One region of the Bacillus pacificus genome, then DNA from elsewhere that is predicted to be linked to it. Evidence: riboswitches for the same ligand, from Rfam matches in the RefSeq annotation. Region 1 holds a riboswitch; each other region holds the start of a gene.

Region 1 (4,733 bases):
TCCAGCACCTTCACCACGTAATTCTAATTTTTTCTTACATTGCGGACAACGAGCGTTTGTTGTACGAGATACATTTTTACGATGACCACATTCACGGTCTTGGCAAACGAGCATCTTTCCTTTTTTGCCGTTTACCTCTAGCATTGGTTTACCGCAATCTGGACAAGACTTTGTTGAAATATTGTCATGTTTATATTTTTTATCACTCGATTTAATTTCAGAAACAATTTCTTTCGTATAGTTTTTCATTTCGGAAATGAATACTTCTTTTTTCAGTTTACCCTTTGCAATTGCCTCTAGCTTTTGTTCCCACTCACCAGTTAATGTAGGTGATTTTAACTCTTCTGGTACTAAATCAAGTAACTGACGGCCTTTTGAAGTAATATGAATATCTTTACCGCGTTTTTCAATTAAGAATGAATTGAATAGCTTGTCGATAATATCAGCACGCGTTGCTACAGTACCTAATCCACCAGTTGATTTTAGCGTATCAGCAAGTTGTTTATTTTGCGTATCCATATATTTTGTAGGATTTTCCATTGCTGAAAGTAAAGTCGCTTCGTTAAAACGTGCAGGTGCTTTCGTTTGACCTGATGTTTGCATAATTAATTTTACAGTTAATGTATCGCCTTTTTCGATGCGAGGTAAAAGTTGTTCTTTTACGTCATCAGTTACATCATCATCTTCAAAGCGATTTTCATATACTTCTTTCCAACCGGCATGTAAAATTGTCTTTCCGCGTGCAATGAATGTTTCATTGCCGACCTTTGTGCGTAACGTTAGTTGTTCGTATTCGAATGCTGGGAATAAAACAGCTAAGAAACGTTTTACAACTAAATCATAAATTTTACGTTCTTTATCTGTGAAGGCTGAGAAGTTAACGTATCCTTCTGTCGGAATAATTGCGTGGTGATCGCTTACTTTACTATCATCAACAAATGATTTATTAGCCTTGATAGGCTTTTGTAATACTTTATGTGCTAAAGGACGATATTCCCCAACGCCGCACGCCTTTAGACGTTCTGGAAGTGTTCCAACGATATCAGATGAAATGTAACGCGAATCTGTACGAGGGTATGTTAGCACTTTATGTTGTTCATACAATTTCTGCATAATGTTTAATGTTTCTTTCGCAGAGTAACCGAACTTTTTATTTGCATCACGTTGTAATTCAGTTAAATCGTAAAGACCAGGAGAGAATGATTTCTTCTGTTTTTTATCAATTTCCATAACAGTAGCATTATGTTTATCTAAACCTTTTACAATACCATCAATTTTTTCTTTATTAAAACTGCGGCTATTGCCATTTGCATCTTGCCAAGTTAGTTTTAATTGATTTGTCGTTTGAGCTTCGATGCCGTAGTAAGTTTGAGCTTTGAAGTTCTTTATTTCATCTTCACGATTAGCGATCATAGCGACAGTAGGTGTTTGCACACGGCCACAGTTTAGCTGGGCATTAAAGCGAGTTGTTAAAGCGCGAGTCGCGTTAAGACCGATATACCAGTCAGCTTCTGAACGTGCAACTGCTGAAGCGTATAAATTGTCATATGCTTTACCTGGTTTTAAATTTGCGAAACCATCTTTAATTGCTTTATCAGTAACAGATGAAATCCATAGACGTTTAATTGGTTTGTTAATTCGAACCTTATCAATAATCCAACGAGCGACTAATTCTCCTTCACGCCCAGCGTCTGTTGCTACAATAATTTCATTTACATCTTTTCTAAGTAGCTGACTTTTTACAGCATTAAATTGTTTCCCAGTTTGTTTAATAACCGTTAATTTCAAACGCTCAGGTAGCATAGGTAAATCTTCTAAATTCCACTTTTTATATTTCACATCATAGCTTTCTGGATCTGCTAATGTAACAAGGTGACCTAAAGCCCAAGTTACAATATATTTACTACCTTCAAGATAGCCATTTCCTTTTTTATCGCACTTCAGTACGCGAGCAATATCACGTGCAACGGAAGGCTTTTCAGCGATTACAACGCTTTTTGACATATTTAAAACATCCTTTCAAATTTCCATACGTTAACTATAGCATACATCTTCTTGAGATTCAGTTTCGCTCCAGATTTGAACGTTTTTTAATGGGATAACATCTGTTTGAAAGTGAATGATCGTGACAGAATATAATATGCACCATGATGAGACTGTGAGAAATAGAAAAGTAAAGAACTTGTTATTTTACTAGAATAAGAGTAGACTTTGAAGTAGATGAATACTAAACACATGGGAGTTTGTGGATACAAACTGAGAGTATGACTAGTCCGTCATTGACCATTTGAACCTGTTGGATAATGCCAGCGTAGGGAGAGTGTAAAAGCACATGTTCAGGCACTTTGCGTACGCGCAAAGTGCCTTTTTGTGTATCTCCCATAACTATAGTTAGGAGATGAGAAGGATGAATATGAAAGAAATTAGTAAAGTAGTGGATTTGGTGAGAGAATCTAATCCGCTCGTTCATAATATTACAAATGTTGTTGTAACAAATTTTACAGCTAACGGTTTGTTAGCGTTAGGGGCATCGCCTGTAATGGCGTATGCAAAAGAAGAAGTGGCAGAAATGGCTAGCATTGCTGGAGCGCTAGTATTAAATATGGGGACACTTCGTCCTGAAGAAGTAGAAGCGATGTTACTTGCTGGTAAATCTGCAAATGTGAACAATGTACCAGTACTGTTTGATCCAGTTGGCGCAGGAGCAACGTCGTATCGAACAGAAGTTGCGAGACATATTCCGGCTGAAATTGAATTAGCGATTATTCGCGGAAATGCAGCTGAAATAGCGAACGTAATTAATGAGAGATGGGAAATTAAAGGGGTAGACGCTGGTGCTGGAAATGGTAATGTCGTAAGTATTGCAAAGCAGGCAGCAGATGAACTAAATACAGTTGCAGTAATTACTGGAGAAGAAGATGTTGTTACAGATGGAGAGCGAACGATTGTTATTCAAAATGGTCACTCTATTTTAACAAAAGTTACGGGAACTGGTTGTTTGCTAACTTCTGTAATAGGAGCATTTGTAGCGGTAGAAAAGGATTATGTAAAGGCAGCGATAGCGGCATTAACGTTTTATGGTGTAGCCGCGGAACTAGCAGCTGCTAAGACAGTAGAAAAAGGACCTGGTAGTTTCCAAATTGAATTTTTAAATCAGTTAGCGAATACCACTTCGGGTGATATAGAGAAGTATGGGAAGATTGAGGTTATATAGTAAGGAGGGAAAATAAATGTCGCGTATTTCAAAGGCAGAAATGTCTAGGTTGTTATCCGTATATTTTATTATGGGAAGTAACAATTGTACGAAGGATCCACTACAAATATTGAAAGATGCACTTGAAGGCGGTATAACAATTTTTCAATTTCGTGAAAAGGGAGAAGGGGCTTTAACAGGAGAAGAACGTATTTGTTTCGCAAAAGAATTACAAGCAATTTGTAAGGAGTATGGTGTACCATTCATCGTAAATGATGATGTGGAACTAGCACTTGAGTTAGATGCGGATGGTGTGCATGTAGGGCAAGAGGATGAAGGAATTACTTCTGTTCGTGAAAAAATGGGGGATAAAATTATCGGTGTATCTACACATACAATTGAAGAAGCGCGCTGGGCAATTGAAAACGGAGCGGATTATTTAGGTGTTGGCCCTATTTTCACAACGAGTACGAAAAAAGATACGAAAGCGGTGCAAGGAACGAAAGGTTTAGCTCATTTTAGAGAACAAGGAATTACAATACCTATTGTCGGAATTGGAGGCATTTCAATTGAAAATACCGCTTCGGTTATAGAAGCAGGTGCGGACGGTGTTTCAGTTATTTCAGCGATTAGTTTAGCTGAATCTGCGTATGAAAGTACGAAGAAGCTAGTAGAGGAAGTGAGTAAGAAGGGGACTTCACACAAATATTAAAGAACATAATGGAAGAATGGACAGTTAAAAATATTTAAACAAACGTTTGATTAAAAAAGCACAAACCCTTTAAAACTTTGGGTTTGTGCTTTTTCTTTAAAACATAATTGAAATTAAGAGCATTCCAATTCCGATAGAAGTGAATGTTGCGATTAGTCCTGGAATCATAAAGCTATGATTTAAAACATATTTACCAATGCTGGTTGTACCAGTACGATCAAAGTTAATGGCAGCAACGATTGTTCCGTAGTTTGGAATGAAAAAATATCCATTTACTGCAGGGAACATCGCGATCAGTAGTGCCGGTGGAATACCGAGTGATAATCCAAGAGGCATTAAAGCACGTACTGTTGCGGCTTGGCTATATAGTAAAATAGATAGAATGAATAATGCGATGGCAAATAGCCATGGCGCACTTGTTACTAGATGCTGAATTGATCCTTGAATCATATTTAAGTTTCCGTTAAAGAAAGTATCTCCCATCCAAGCGATACCGAAAATAGCAACAACTGCTGTTGCCCCCGCTTTAAAGACGTTACCAGACACGATGCTTTCTACATTTGGTTTACAGAAAATAATAATAAGAGCTGCAATCGTTAACATAACCATTTCAATTGTGTTTGGCATGGAAAGACGGGCTAACTTCCCATCAACTATCCATCCTGGACGAAGTACTTCAAATGAACCGAGAAGTACGACAAGAAAAGTTCCTACTAGGAAAAGGATAACTGATAATTTAGCGCCTTTTACACCAACAAATTCTTTTTTCTCTTCAATCTTAGGAATCATTCCTTCTTTTAATCGTTTTAAGTATTCAGGGTCTTCATT
Region 2 (4,733 bases), 770 kb from region 1:
TTGTAAATCAGCATCTACTTTATGCTAGCTTTACAATGGGCGGACTCGTTTCCCTCCTCTCCAACGTCTTCAATAATCACCCTGCACTTATGATTGGTACAATCACATTAACAGAAATGGGACTAGACCCAATCACTTTAAAAACGATTTACCTCGCAAACATTATTGGTAGTGACATCGGTTCACTACTATTACCAATCGGTACGCTAGCTTCCCTCATTTGGATGTATATCCTGAAACAAAACAAAATTAAAGTAAAATGGAAAGACTATTTAAGTGTATCCCTTATTGTTATCCCGCTCACAACAGTCGTCACATTATTCCTCTTATTCTATTGGGTACATCTCTTCTTCGCCTTATAAAGTGAAACTTTAATCAGTGAGGGGTCTCACTGCCCGCAAATAGCAGGATAAACAACAGAAGCCCGCTTTGCTACCGTCTTAGCAAAGCGGGCTTCTTCTATATTTAAGTTAGGTACTACAGTGTGATCAATCAAGTAAAGAGGTGTAACGTGTTATTGGTATAAATGACTACCCGTTTCTTTAAATTCTTTCGCTTTCTCTTCCATTCCTTTTTCAATTGCTTCTGTCGTTTCTAAATCATTTTCTTTTGCATATTCACGAATATCATGTGAAATTCTCATACTACAAAACTTCGGTCCACACATGGAACAGAAATGAGCCGTTTTCGCACCTTCTGCTGGCAATGTTTCATCGTGATACTCCATTGCACGTTCAGGATCTAAAGATAAATTAAATTGATCGCGCCAACGGAATTCAAAACGAGCTTTTGAAAGTGCATCATCACGCTGATGAGCCGTTTTGTGCCCTTTCGCCAGATCAGCTGCATGCGCAGCGATTTTGTACGTAATAACACCTTCGCGTACATCATCTTTATTCGGCAAACCTAAATGTTCTTTCGGCGTTACATAACAAAGCATCGCTGTTCCAAACCAGCCAATCATCGCAGCTCCAATTGCGGATGTAATATGGTCATAACCTGGTGCAATATCTGTCGTTAACGGCCCAAGTGTATAGAATGGCGCCCCCTGACAAATATCAAGCTCTTTCTCCATATTTTCTTTAATTAAATGCATCGGTACATGCCCAGGCCCTTCAATCATAACTTGCACATCATGTTTCCAAGCAATCTTCGTTAATTCACCAAGTGTTTCAAGCTCAGAGAACTGCGCTTCGTCATTTGCATCTGCAATCGAACCTGGACGTAATCCATCTCCAAGAGAGAACGAAACATCATACTGCTTCATAATTTCACAAATCTCTTCAAAATGAGTGTATAGGAAGTTTTCTTTATGATGGAATAAACACCACTGCGCCATAATTGAACCACCACGCGAAACGATACCTGTCGTACGCTTTGCAGTAATGGGAATGTAACGAAGTAATACACCAGCGTGAATCGTAAAGTAATCTACGCCTTGCTCCGCTTGCTCAATTAACGTATCACGATACACTTCCCACGTTAAATCTTCTGCAATTCCGTTTACCTTTTCAAGAGCTTGATAGATTGGTACAGTTCCAACTGGTACAGGCGCGTTACGAATAATCCACTCACGTGTCGTATGAATGTTTTTACCTGTAGATAAATCCATAATTGTATCTGCACCCCAGCGAGTAGCCCACGTCATCTTCTCTACTTCTTCTGCAATAGAAGAAGATACAGCAGAGTTTCCGATATTTGCATTAACCTTCACGTGGAAATTACGTCCGATAATCATCGGCTCTGCTTCAGGATGGTTAATATTCGCTGGTAAAATAGCGCGACCTTCCGCAATTTCCTTACGAACAAACTCCGGCTCTACTCCTTCACGAATCGCAACATATTCCATCTCAGACGTAATGATGCCATTACGTGCATAATGCATTTGCGTAACATTTGCACCTTGCTTCGCTCTAAGCGGTTTGCGATCCATCTGCGGGAAAACAGGTGTATGTTTTGAAGCCACCTTCACACCGTCATCCTCTGGTTTCACTTCGCGCCCTTCGTATGCTTCTACATCCCCGCGCTCTAGAATCCAAGAGTGGCGCGGCGCCTGCAACCCCTTTTCTAACTCCACTTTATACTCTGGATCCGTATAAGGACCGCTCGTATCATACACACGAATTGGCGGATTCGGAACGCCGTTTGTATCGCTTTGTTCAATCTCACGCATCGGCACCTTCATACCTTCGCGTGGTCCATCCACATACACTTTCTTACTTCCTGGTAAACTCGATTTCAATTCAATTTGCTCAGCTGAAACAGACTGTTTCATAACCTTTGTTGCCCCCCTGTACGTGACAAGGACGAGATATGGCCAGCGTATGCCAAAATAAAAAGAGCCAGGTCCATAAAAAAATAAGGACCTGGCTCATAAAAGACATCATTATGTAAAGCCGTTAACTTCCCTACGCTGGTACGAGCCAGATCAGGTCCAAAGGGTTAAGAAGTTCACGCGCTTCTCTCTCAGCCTACGCATACGTTAGGCACCCCTAGTTTATCACTGATTTAATTTTCAATACTTTCTCATCATACACGATAATCTGAAAAATGAAAACTGATTAATTTTCGATTTAACTAAAGTTGATCTGATAATCTACTACTTAACGTAACTTTTACTGGATTATTCTTCGTGTTTATAACTAAATTTTGTTCTCTTAGTTGCTTCAAAGATTTATCAACTTTATACTTTGTCACATCTAACCCCTTAATCAATACAGATTTCTCAATTCCTTCTCCTTCTAAGCCAAAAATATAGTCTTGACCAATGACAAAAAGAATATCCTGACACAGAGAATCTAATTCTTCAAGTTCGTTTATCAATTGATGCAATTGACCTATTTTTTCAACCCTTTCCGCTAAATCTTCCAATATGTCTTCTTGTGCTTGATACACAATAGAAAAAAATGTTTGGCAGAAAAACGTTAATTCACCTTTATTTAAGTGATTATTGCTCTCATTAAAAATATCATAATAATACTGCTTCAACTTATTAGTCGAATAGGATAAAGTAAGTGCTGTTAATTGATCTAATTCCTCTTTTAAATACATACTAGCAATATACCTGGAGGTACGCCCGTTCCCATCATAAAAAGGATGTATATATCCAAAATAATAATGTGTTACTGCAATTTTGTATAACATCGGTGCATTATATTCATTTAAATATTTTATTAAGTCTTTTAATGAATTTTGTATAAGTATCTCCGGGTAGACTCCCTTATGGATCACTTTTTGAGTAGAAGTTACTACATCTACTGGTCCCCTTCTAAACATTTCTCCATCTAATTGATCTTCTTCTTTTATTTCATCTTTTACTAGGGAGTCATATATTTCTTTAATTTGTTCTAAGCTAGTAATTTTACTATTTTTATCCGAAAGCAATTTAAAATACGAATTTACCAAGCTCAAATGTCTAACCTTTTTTTGAGTTTTTGTTGCTTTTTTTTCTCTTACAGCCATCGCATCAGTCATTTCAGCCCTGGTACTTTGTACACCTTCAATTTCATTAGTACTTATTAATTCATCTACTAACTTTGCTTGAATATATTGTCTAATTGCAATAGGAGGTAATTTATCGGCAACAAATTGAATTTCATTACTTTGTTTAATAATTTGTTCATGAAGAATATCTAATTCCATGTGATTGACATAGAAGCACTCAAACTCATCGCTACTTTTTAGTGGCTTAATTCTAAAAGGAAGCCTTACAGTTCCATAACTATTAATACGCTTTTCGTATTCTGCTTGATAATCAGAAGAGTCCTTATAATAAATCTTAGATAACCTTTCATACATATTACTCACTCCTCCATTATATTATCGTTCCAAAAATCTATATCCATACATAATTTTATTTTTAAGAATCATTTTATATACAAAGAGTTAAAATTTCAATGTTTTTTAACTCTTTGTATATAAATAAAAACAAGCGATTCATTTAAAATCGCTTGTTTTTATTTATAATATTCCACTTACGGAATCATCCAAGTTAAATAATAAGCCTGAACATAAGTCATAATCCCCACAATTATTACGAAGAACAAACTATGCTTTACTGTAAACCGGAATAAATCTGATTCTTTCCCAGCAAGTCCAACTGCTGCACAAGCAATGGCAATCGATTGTGGAGAAATCATTTTTCCGGTTACACCGCCCGTTGTATTCGCTGCAACGAGGAGTACTTCAGATACACCGACTTGCTGCGCTGTAATTGCTTGTAAATTTGAGAATAATGCATTCGCTGACGTATCAGACCCTGTTAAGAATACGCCAATCCATCCTAAGAATGGTGAGAAGAACGGGAATAGTCCGCCAGTTCCTGCTAGTGCCAATGCTAGTGTAGAAGATAGCCCAGAATAGTTTGCGATAAATGCAAATCCTAATACAAATCCAATAGATAAAATTGGCATTTTAAGTTCACTTAAAGTTTCTTTAAATGTTACCACTGCATCTTTTACACTCATTTTCAAAATCAGCATGGAAATGAGACAAGCAATTAAAATTGCTGTTCCCGTTGCTGATAATACATCAAACTTCAAAATTGCCTCGTAAGGAGTCGCTTTATTTACAATAGGCTCTGCTTTCATTACTAAATTGTGCAAGCCTGGAATTTCAAACTTAAATACAAGACTTTCTAACGCGCCTCCTGGAGCAAATAATGCTTTAAAGAAACTTTGACTCCAAATGACTACCATAACCGTTAATACGATAAATGGAGACCATGCCTTTAC
Region 3 (4,733 bases), 2.0 Mb from region 1:
ATTGGTTATAAAAAATAAGTTACATACAAATTGAAAAAGAGATAAGCAGTTAGCTTTTGCGAGCTGCTCTTTTTCTACAAAATGAAATTTCTATTAAGATTTACGCTTCACTTCTTCAATTAGCCAAGACACGATATTATAATCATTGGCTTCAACCCTTAAAGATGTTCCGTTTAAAAGGCATTCCTTCATAAATATGACCTTCTTGTGATAGATGAAATAATAGCTCTACTTTAGCAACCATTTCCGCTATATATGTTGCATGACCCTTTGCGTAATTGAGTCTATATTGGCTTAATCCATGTTTTACTTTCATAACCATTCTTCCTTCCCAAATAGCGTTTTTATTAAAATTACCTTAAATCTTTTTCAGATTCCGACTACAAAATATAACAATATAGTAAGATGATAATTACAATACTAATATTTGTAATTTCTAGGAGGTTAACTAACATATGCATCCTTTTTTTGAAAAACTCACTATATTATTTTCTTGTATGGTATTACTTCTTATTATTATTGGAACAGTTCATATTTCAAAGAAGTTTAAAGAGAAAAGAAATAATAAAGAATCTTAAACAGGTTGGTGAATTACTAACCTGTTTTTTATTAAATTAACGATTTTGTTCACTTTTTTATTACATTCAGGAACAATAATGATTTATATATATATATTTGTTTCGGAATGAGTGCAGTTTTTAGCTTGGTAAAGGAACTTCGAAAGCCACAGAAAAATCAGTTCTTAATTTTAGTGGATTCTCTAATTCTGCTAGGAGCTTTATTCCTAGTAGGTAGTATCTTCATCTAAATTACATAACAAGACTACATTAGGGAGCAAAGCAGTCTAGCGAAAGCTAACTGCTTTTTATTAATTTAACTATTTTATGAAACTTTTAAGTATCCGCCATCCCTTTCACATCAACTACTTCTACCATTCGCTCTATCCTTTTTTATTTCTCTCATATTAGTTGGACCTTGCCAAATCCCCACTCGTTTCCAATGTTTTTTCTTTTTTCCGACATACGAAGGGTTAGGATCATACATAATACCAATATCCTTATCCGGTATTCCTTGTATATTTAAATTCTTGACAACCTCAGGTGTTAAACCACTCGATTTTTCTATTCTCGGTCCACTATTCTTTTTAGGCTGTGTATACAAATATCTGCCCAACCGACGTAATTCATCACCAGTCGGGCATACTTTACATTCATTAACACTAAAACTCTCGTTGGATGAGCGATTATAATGACAACGTCTACATTTCTGTTCGATAATTTCGCCAATCTGGTATGTAGCTCTTTTCGTACTCCTTTTGTCAGTTTTTTCATACCATCCAACACAAAACTGCCTTGAGCGCTATAATGAGCGCTTGTGATTGACTTTGTAACTTCAAGCCGGTGTGCACGTTTTTTCGCGGTTGTTCTTCTGCAACACGTATATTGACATGCATAAAGGTCATTCTTTAATTCATGATTCTTTTCCATAATTGCTTTAAATTCATTAAATAATGTATTGTAATCCTCATCACGATATTGAAACTGAGCTTGCATGAGTTTGAGTGCACTTCCGCTTCCAAGCATAACTTTGTTTCTGCCATACTTCTCTCAATTCTTTTTGAAGTGAATCTTTTTCATCAACAACGCCAATAACCTTTATAAAAATTAAAAGTAATTACAATATAAAGAAGTGTTTTATTTGTGATTTTTACAATAATTTTATAAAAACCTAAAAAAGAGGTATTGTCCATACATGCGTATAGCAATACCTCTTTTCTTTATCTTATTACATCTTTTACTTCTGTATCCACTGGCCACTTTTCTAATGTATAAGCCATTTCCCAAAATGAATATTCATATTGGCTGCTAATAATAAAATGTTGTTTCATTCGATTTCGGTCTGCCTCTGTTACTTTTTCAGCTATTGCATCTAATCGTGTGATTTGCTCTTCAACCAATGTTCGGAACCAATCAGATCCATAAGCAGAAATCCATTCGTTATAAATCGGCTCTTCTGGCTGACACTCTTTTAAACGCTCACCAATTTCATAATACAGCCAATAGCAAGGTAAAATTGCTGCAATGATATCACCTAAATGCCCTTCATACGCAGCACGATACATATGTGAAGTATATGCGTATGCAGTTGGAGCAGGGATAAAAGTATCTTTTTCTTCTTGTGTTATCCCTAATTTCTTCGCAAAATTCTCATGTAAAGATAATTCCGCCTCATATGTATTTTGAGCATGGTGTGCCATACGAGCTGTCGTTTCTAATTCTAGTGCTTTTGCAGCTCCTAAAGTTTGTACTCTAGCAAAGTGACTTAAATAATATGAATCTTGAAGCACGTAATAGCGAAAATTAGCTAAATCTAACGTTCCTTCACCAAGTTTTTTTACAAAAGGATGATGAAAACTAGCTTCCCAAATTGAATCTACTTCTTTACGTAATGATTGTGAAAAAGTCATTTAAGTCCCTCCAATTATGTATAAAATTTAAGTATTTACCCACCATTATTAAATCTGTAAAACAAAAAAACTTTCTTTACAGGCGTAAAGAAAGTGAAATTGACAGTTTTTATTTATTAAATAGCAATGTCCTTCCCACTTCCCTACGCTGGTATTAACCAGATCAGGTACTAAGAGTCTCAAATTCCAATTTGATCTCAGCCTATAATAGGCCCCCCTAGTGGATAAAATATTTAATTTTCGTATTGTATTCATCATAACATACTTCATGTAACTGTCAAAAGTTATTCATGATACCACTACTTAAAATCCTTCGTCTTTTCTTACTCTTAATGAAGTTTCAATAATCATATCTAATAGTTTACTATATTCAATTCCCGCTGCAGCTGCACTTTTTGGTAGTAAACTCGCTTGCGTCATCCCTGGTAATGTATTAATCTCCATTACATATGGAATACCATCCTTCACCATCATATCCACCCTTGCATAAACGCTGCATTTTAATGCTTTATAGCAAGCCAGTGACGCTTTGTTTACACGTTCCTTAAGTTCAGCTGGAAGTTCAATAACTTCTTCAATTGTACTAATATCATCATATTTCGCATTGTAATCAAAGAACTCCGCCGCATGTCGAATTGAAATAATAGGTAATTGTTTTCCATCAAAAATGGAACATGTAATCTCGTCACCTTTTATATATTTCTCTATTACTACTTCTGAATCCCATTCGAACACCGTTTCCAGCATTGAAATTAATTCATCTTTATCATAGACAATCTTTACCCCCACACTCGAGCCACCAGAGTTTGGTTTTACCACTAACGGAAATCCTAATTTATCTAATTCATCAACATTTAGATCCTCCATTTTTGTAAGTTCAATCCAATCTGGTGTTTCTATTCCTTCATAACGTAAAATCTTTTTCGAAATATTTTTGTCCATACATATACCGCTAGATAACATATTGCTTCCGCTATAAGGAATACCTAAACTTTCAAGCGTTCCTTGAACAGTTCCATCTTCTCCGTATTTTCCGTGTAATGCGAGCAATGCAAAATCAATGTCTTTCGCTTTTTCGATTAAATCCATTTTTTCATTTAATGTAATTGGTACAATTTCATATTTATTTTTATCTAAATTTGCAATCATTTCATTTCCAGTCATAATGGATACTTGTTTTTCAGAGGATACTCCTCCCATAATAACGCCAATTCTCATTTCCTCAACTCCAAATTTCGTTTTTTATTGTATCACCGATTATTTTAATGCCACGAACTATTTCTTCTTCTTTCAGACGTGAAAATCCTAATCGAAAAGTGGTCGCTCCTTCTCCATCAGAATAAAACACATCTCCAGGAGAAAAAGTAACCCCTTGCTCATAACACTTTTGCAAAAGTGTGCGGGCATGAATTTTTTCTTCTAACTCTATAAATAAATGAAGTCCACCATCACCGGTCATTCTTTGAAACGGAATGTACTCGTTACACGCCCCAACAGCTAACTCATATTTTTTCTTATAAACAGACCTTGCCTTTTTTAAATATTTTTCAAAATATCCTTCATGTAAATATTGAAAAAGAACAGCTTGATCTAAAGTAGATGTGTGAATTGTTCTTGCTCTTTTTACACTTTCTAAATAATGAATCAGCTCTTTATCTGCAATGATCCATCCAACACGTAAACCAGGGAAAAGTACCTTCGAAAAGCTACTAATATAAATCACATTATTACCAGCACCAGCAAAAGTTAATAGTGGGGCTAAATGTGAACCTGAATAACGTAGTTCCTCATTAAATCCATCTTCTATAATAGGAACCTTATATTTTGAAAATAATCTCATCAGTTCCGTTCTTTTCTCTGAACTCGTAACAATACCGGTTGGATTATGATAGGAAGGAATTAAATACGCAAAATCAAACTCTTTTTCACGCAAGCTTTTTTCCACTTCGTTCGTATCAATACCATCTTCATTCATATTTATTCCATCCACTTCAAGACCATGTAGGCGGAAAAGTTTGAGTGCAGCATGATGAGTCGGATTCTCGCAAATAACCCGCCCTGATTTCTTTGATAACGAGGATAGAACAATGTCTAACCCTTCTGTAAATCCATTTGTAATTAAAATGTCTTTATTCGAAATATCTACACCTTTCATTTCCATATAATGAAGTAAATATTTCATTAACGGTCTATAGCCTTTTGCGTATCCGTAATTTAATACGACATCACCTTCAATGGACATACGAGTAAGAAAAGCTCTTTTGAA

What was found. Region 1 has a riboswitch for thiamine pyrophosphate ahead of thiM (hydroxyethylthiazole kinase). Riboswitches for the same ligand answer to the same signal wherever they lie in the genome.
Region 2: it holds a riboswitch for thiamine pyrophosphate, as region 1 does, so the genes downstream of both, thiC (phosphomethylpyrimidine synthase ThiC) here and thiM (hydroxyethylthiazole kinase) in region 1, are expected to answer to the same signal.
Region 3: it holds a riboswitch for thiamine pyrophosphate, as region 1 does, so the genes downstream of both, tenA (thiaminase II) here and thiM (hydroxyethylthiazole kinase) in region 1, are expected to answer to the same signal.

Annotation. Positions count from the first base shown of each region.
Region 1 covers NZ_CP086328.1:4,641,154-4,645,886, reverse strand. The annotation lists gene topB (DNA topoisomerase III) at 1-2,004, opposite strand, end outside; TPP riboswitch at 2,226-2,335, shown strand; gene thiM (hydroxyethylthiazole kinase) at 2,399-3,214, shown strand; gene thiE (thiamine phosphate synthase) at 3,231-3,905, shown strand; gene LMD38_RS23965 (anaerobic C4-dicarboxylate transporter family protein) at 4,002-4,733, opposite strand, start outside.
Region 2 covers NZ_CP086328.1:162,313-167,045, reverse strand. The annotation lists gene LMD38_RS00755 (arsenic transporter) at 1-362, shown strand, start outside; gene thiC (phosphomethylpyrimidine synthase ThiC) at 515-2,275, opposite strand; TPP riboswitch at 2,389-2,504, opposite strand; gene LMD38_RS00745 (Fic family protein) at 2,578-3,798, opposite strand; gene lldP (L-lactate permease) at 3,975-4,733, opposite strand, start outside.
Region 3 covers NZ_CP086328.1:2,662,241-2,666,973, forward strand. The annotation lists partial or broken gene LMD38_RS14020 (S-layer homology domain-containing protein) at 1-18, shown strand, start outside; gene LMD38_RS14025 (hypothetical protein) at 152-316, opposite strand; gene LMD38_RS28625 (hypothetical protein) at 456-578, shown strand; gene LMD38_RS28630 (hypothetical protein) at 919-1,044, opposite strand; gene LMD38_RS14030 (hypothetical protein) at 1,122-1,583, opposite strand; gene tenA (thiaminase II) at 1,778-2,467, opposite strand; TPP riboswitch at 2,591-2,696, opposite strand; gene ddlB (D-alanine--D-alanine ligase) at 2,771-3,685, opposite strand; gene pdxR (MocR-like pyridoxine biosynthesis transcription factor PdxR) at 3,690-4,733, opposite strand, start outside.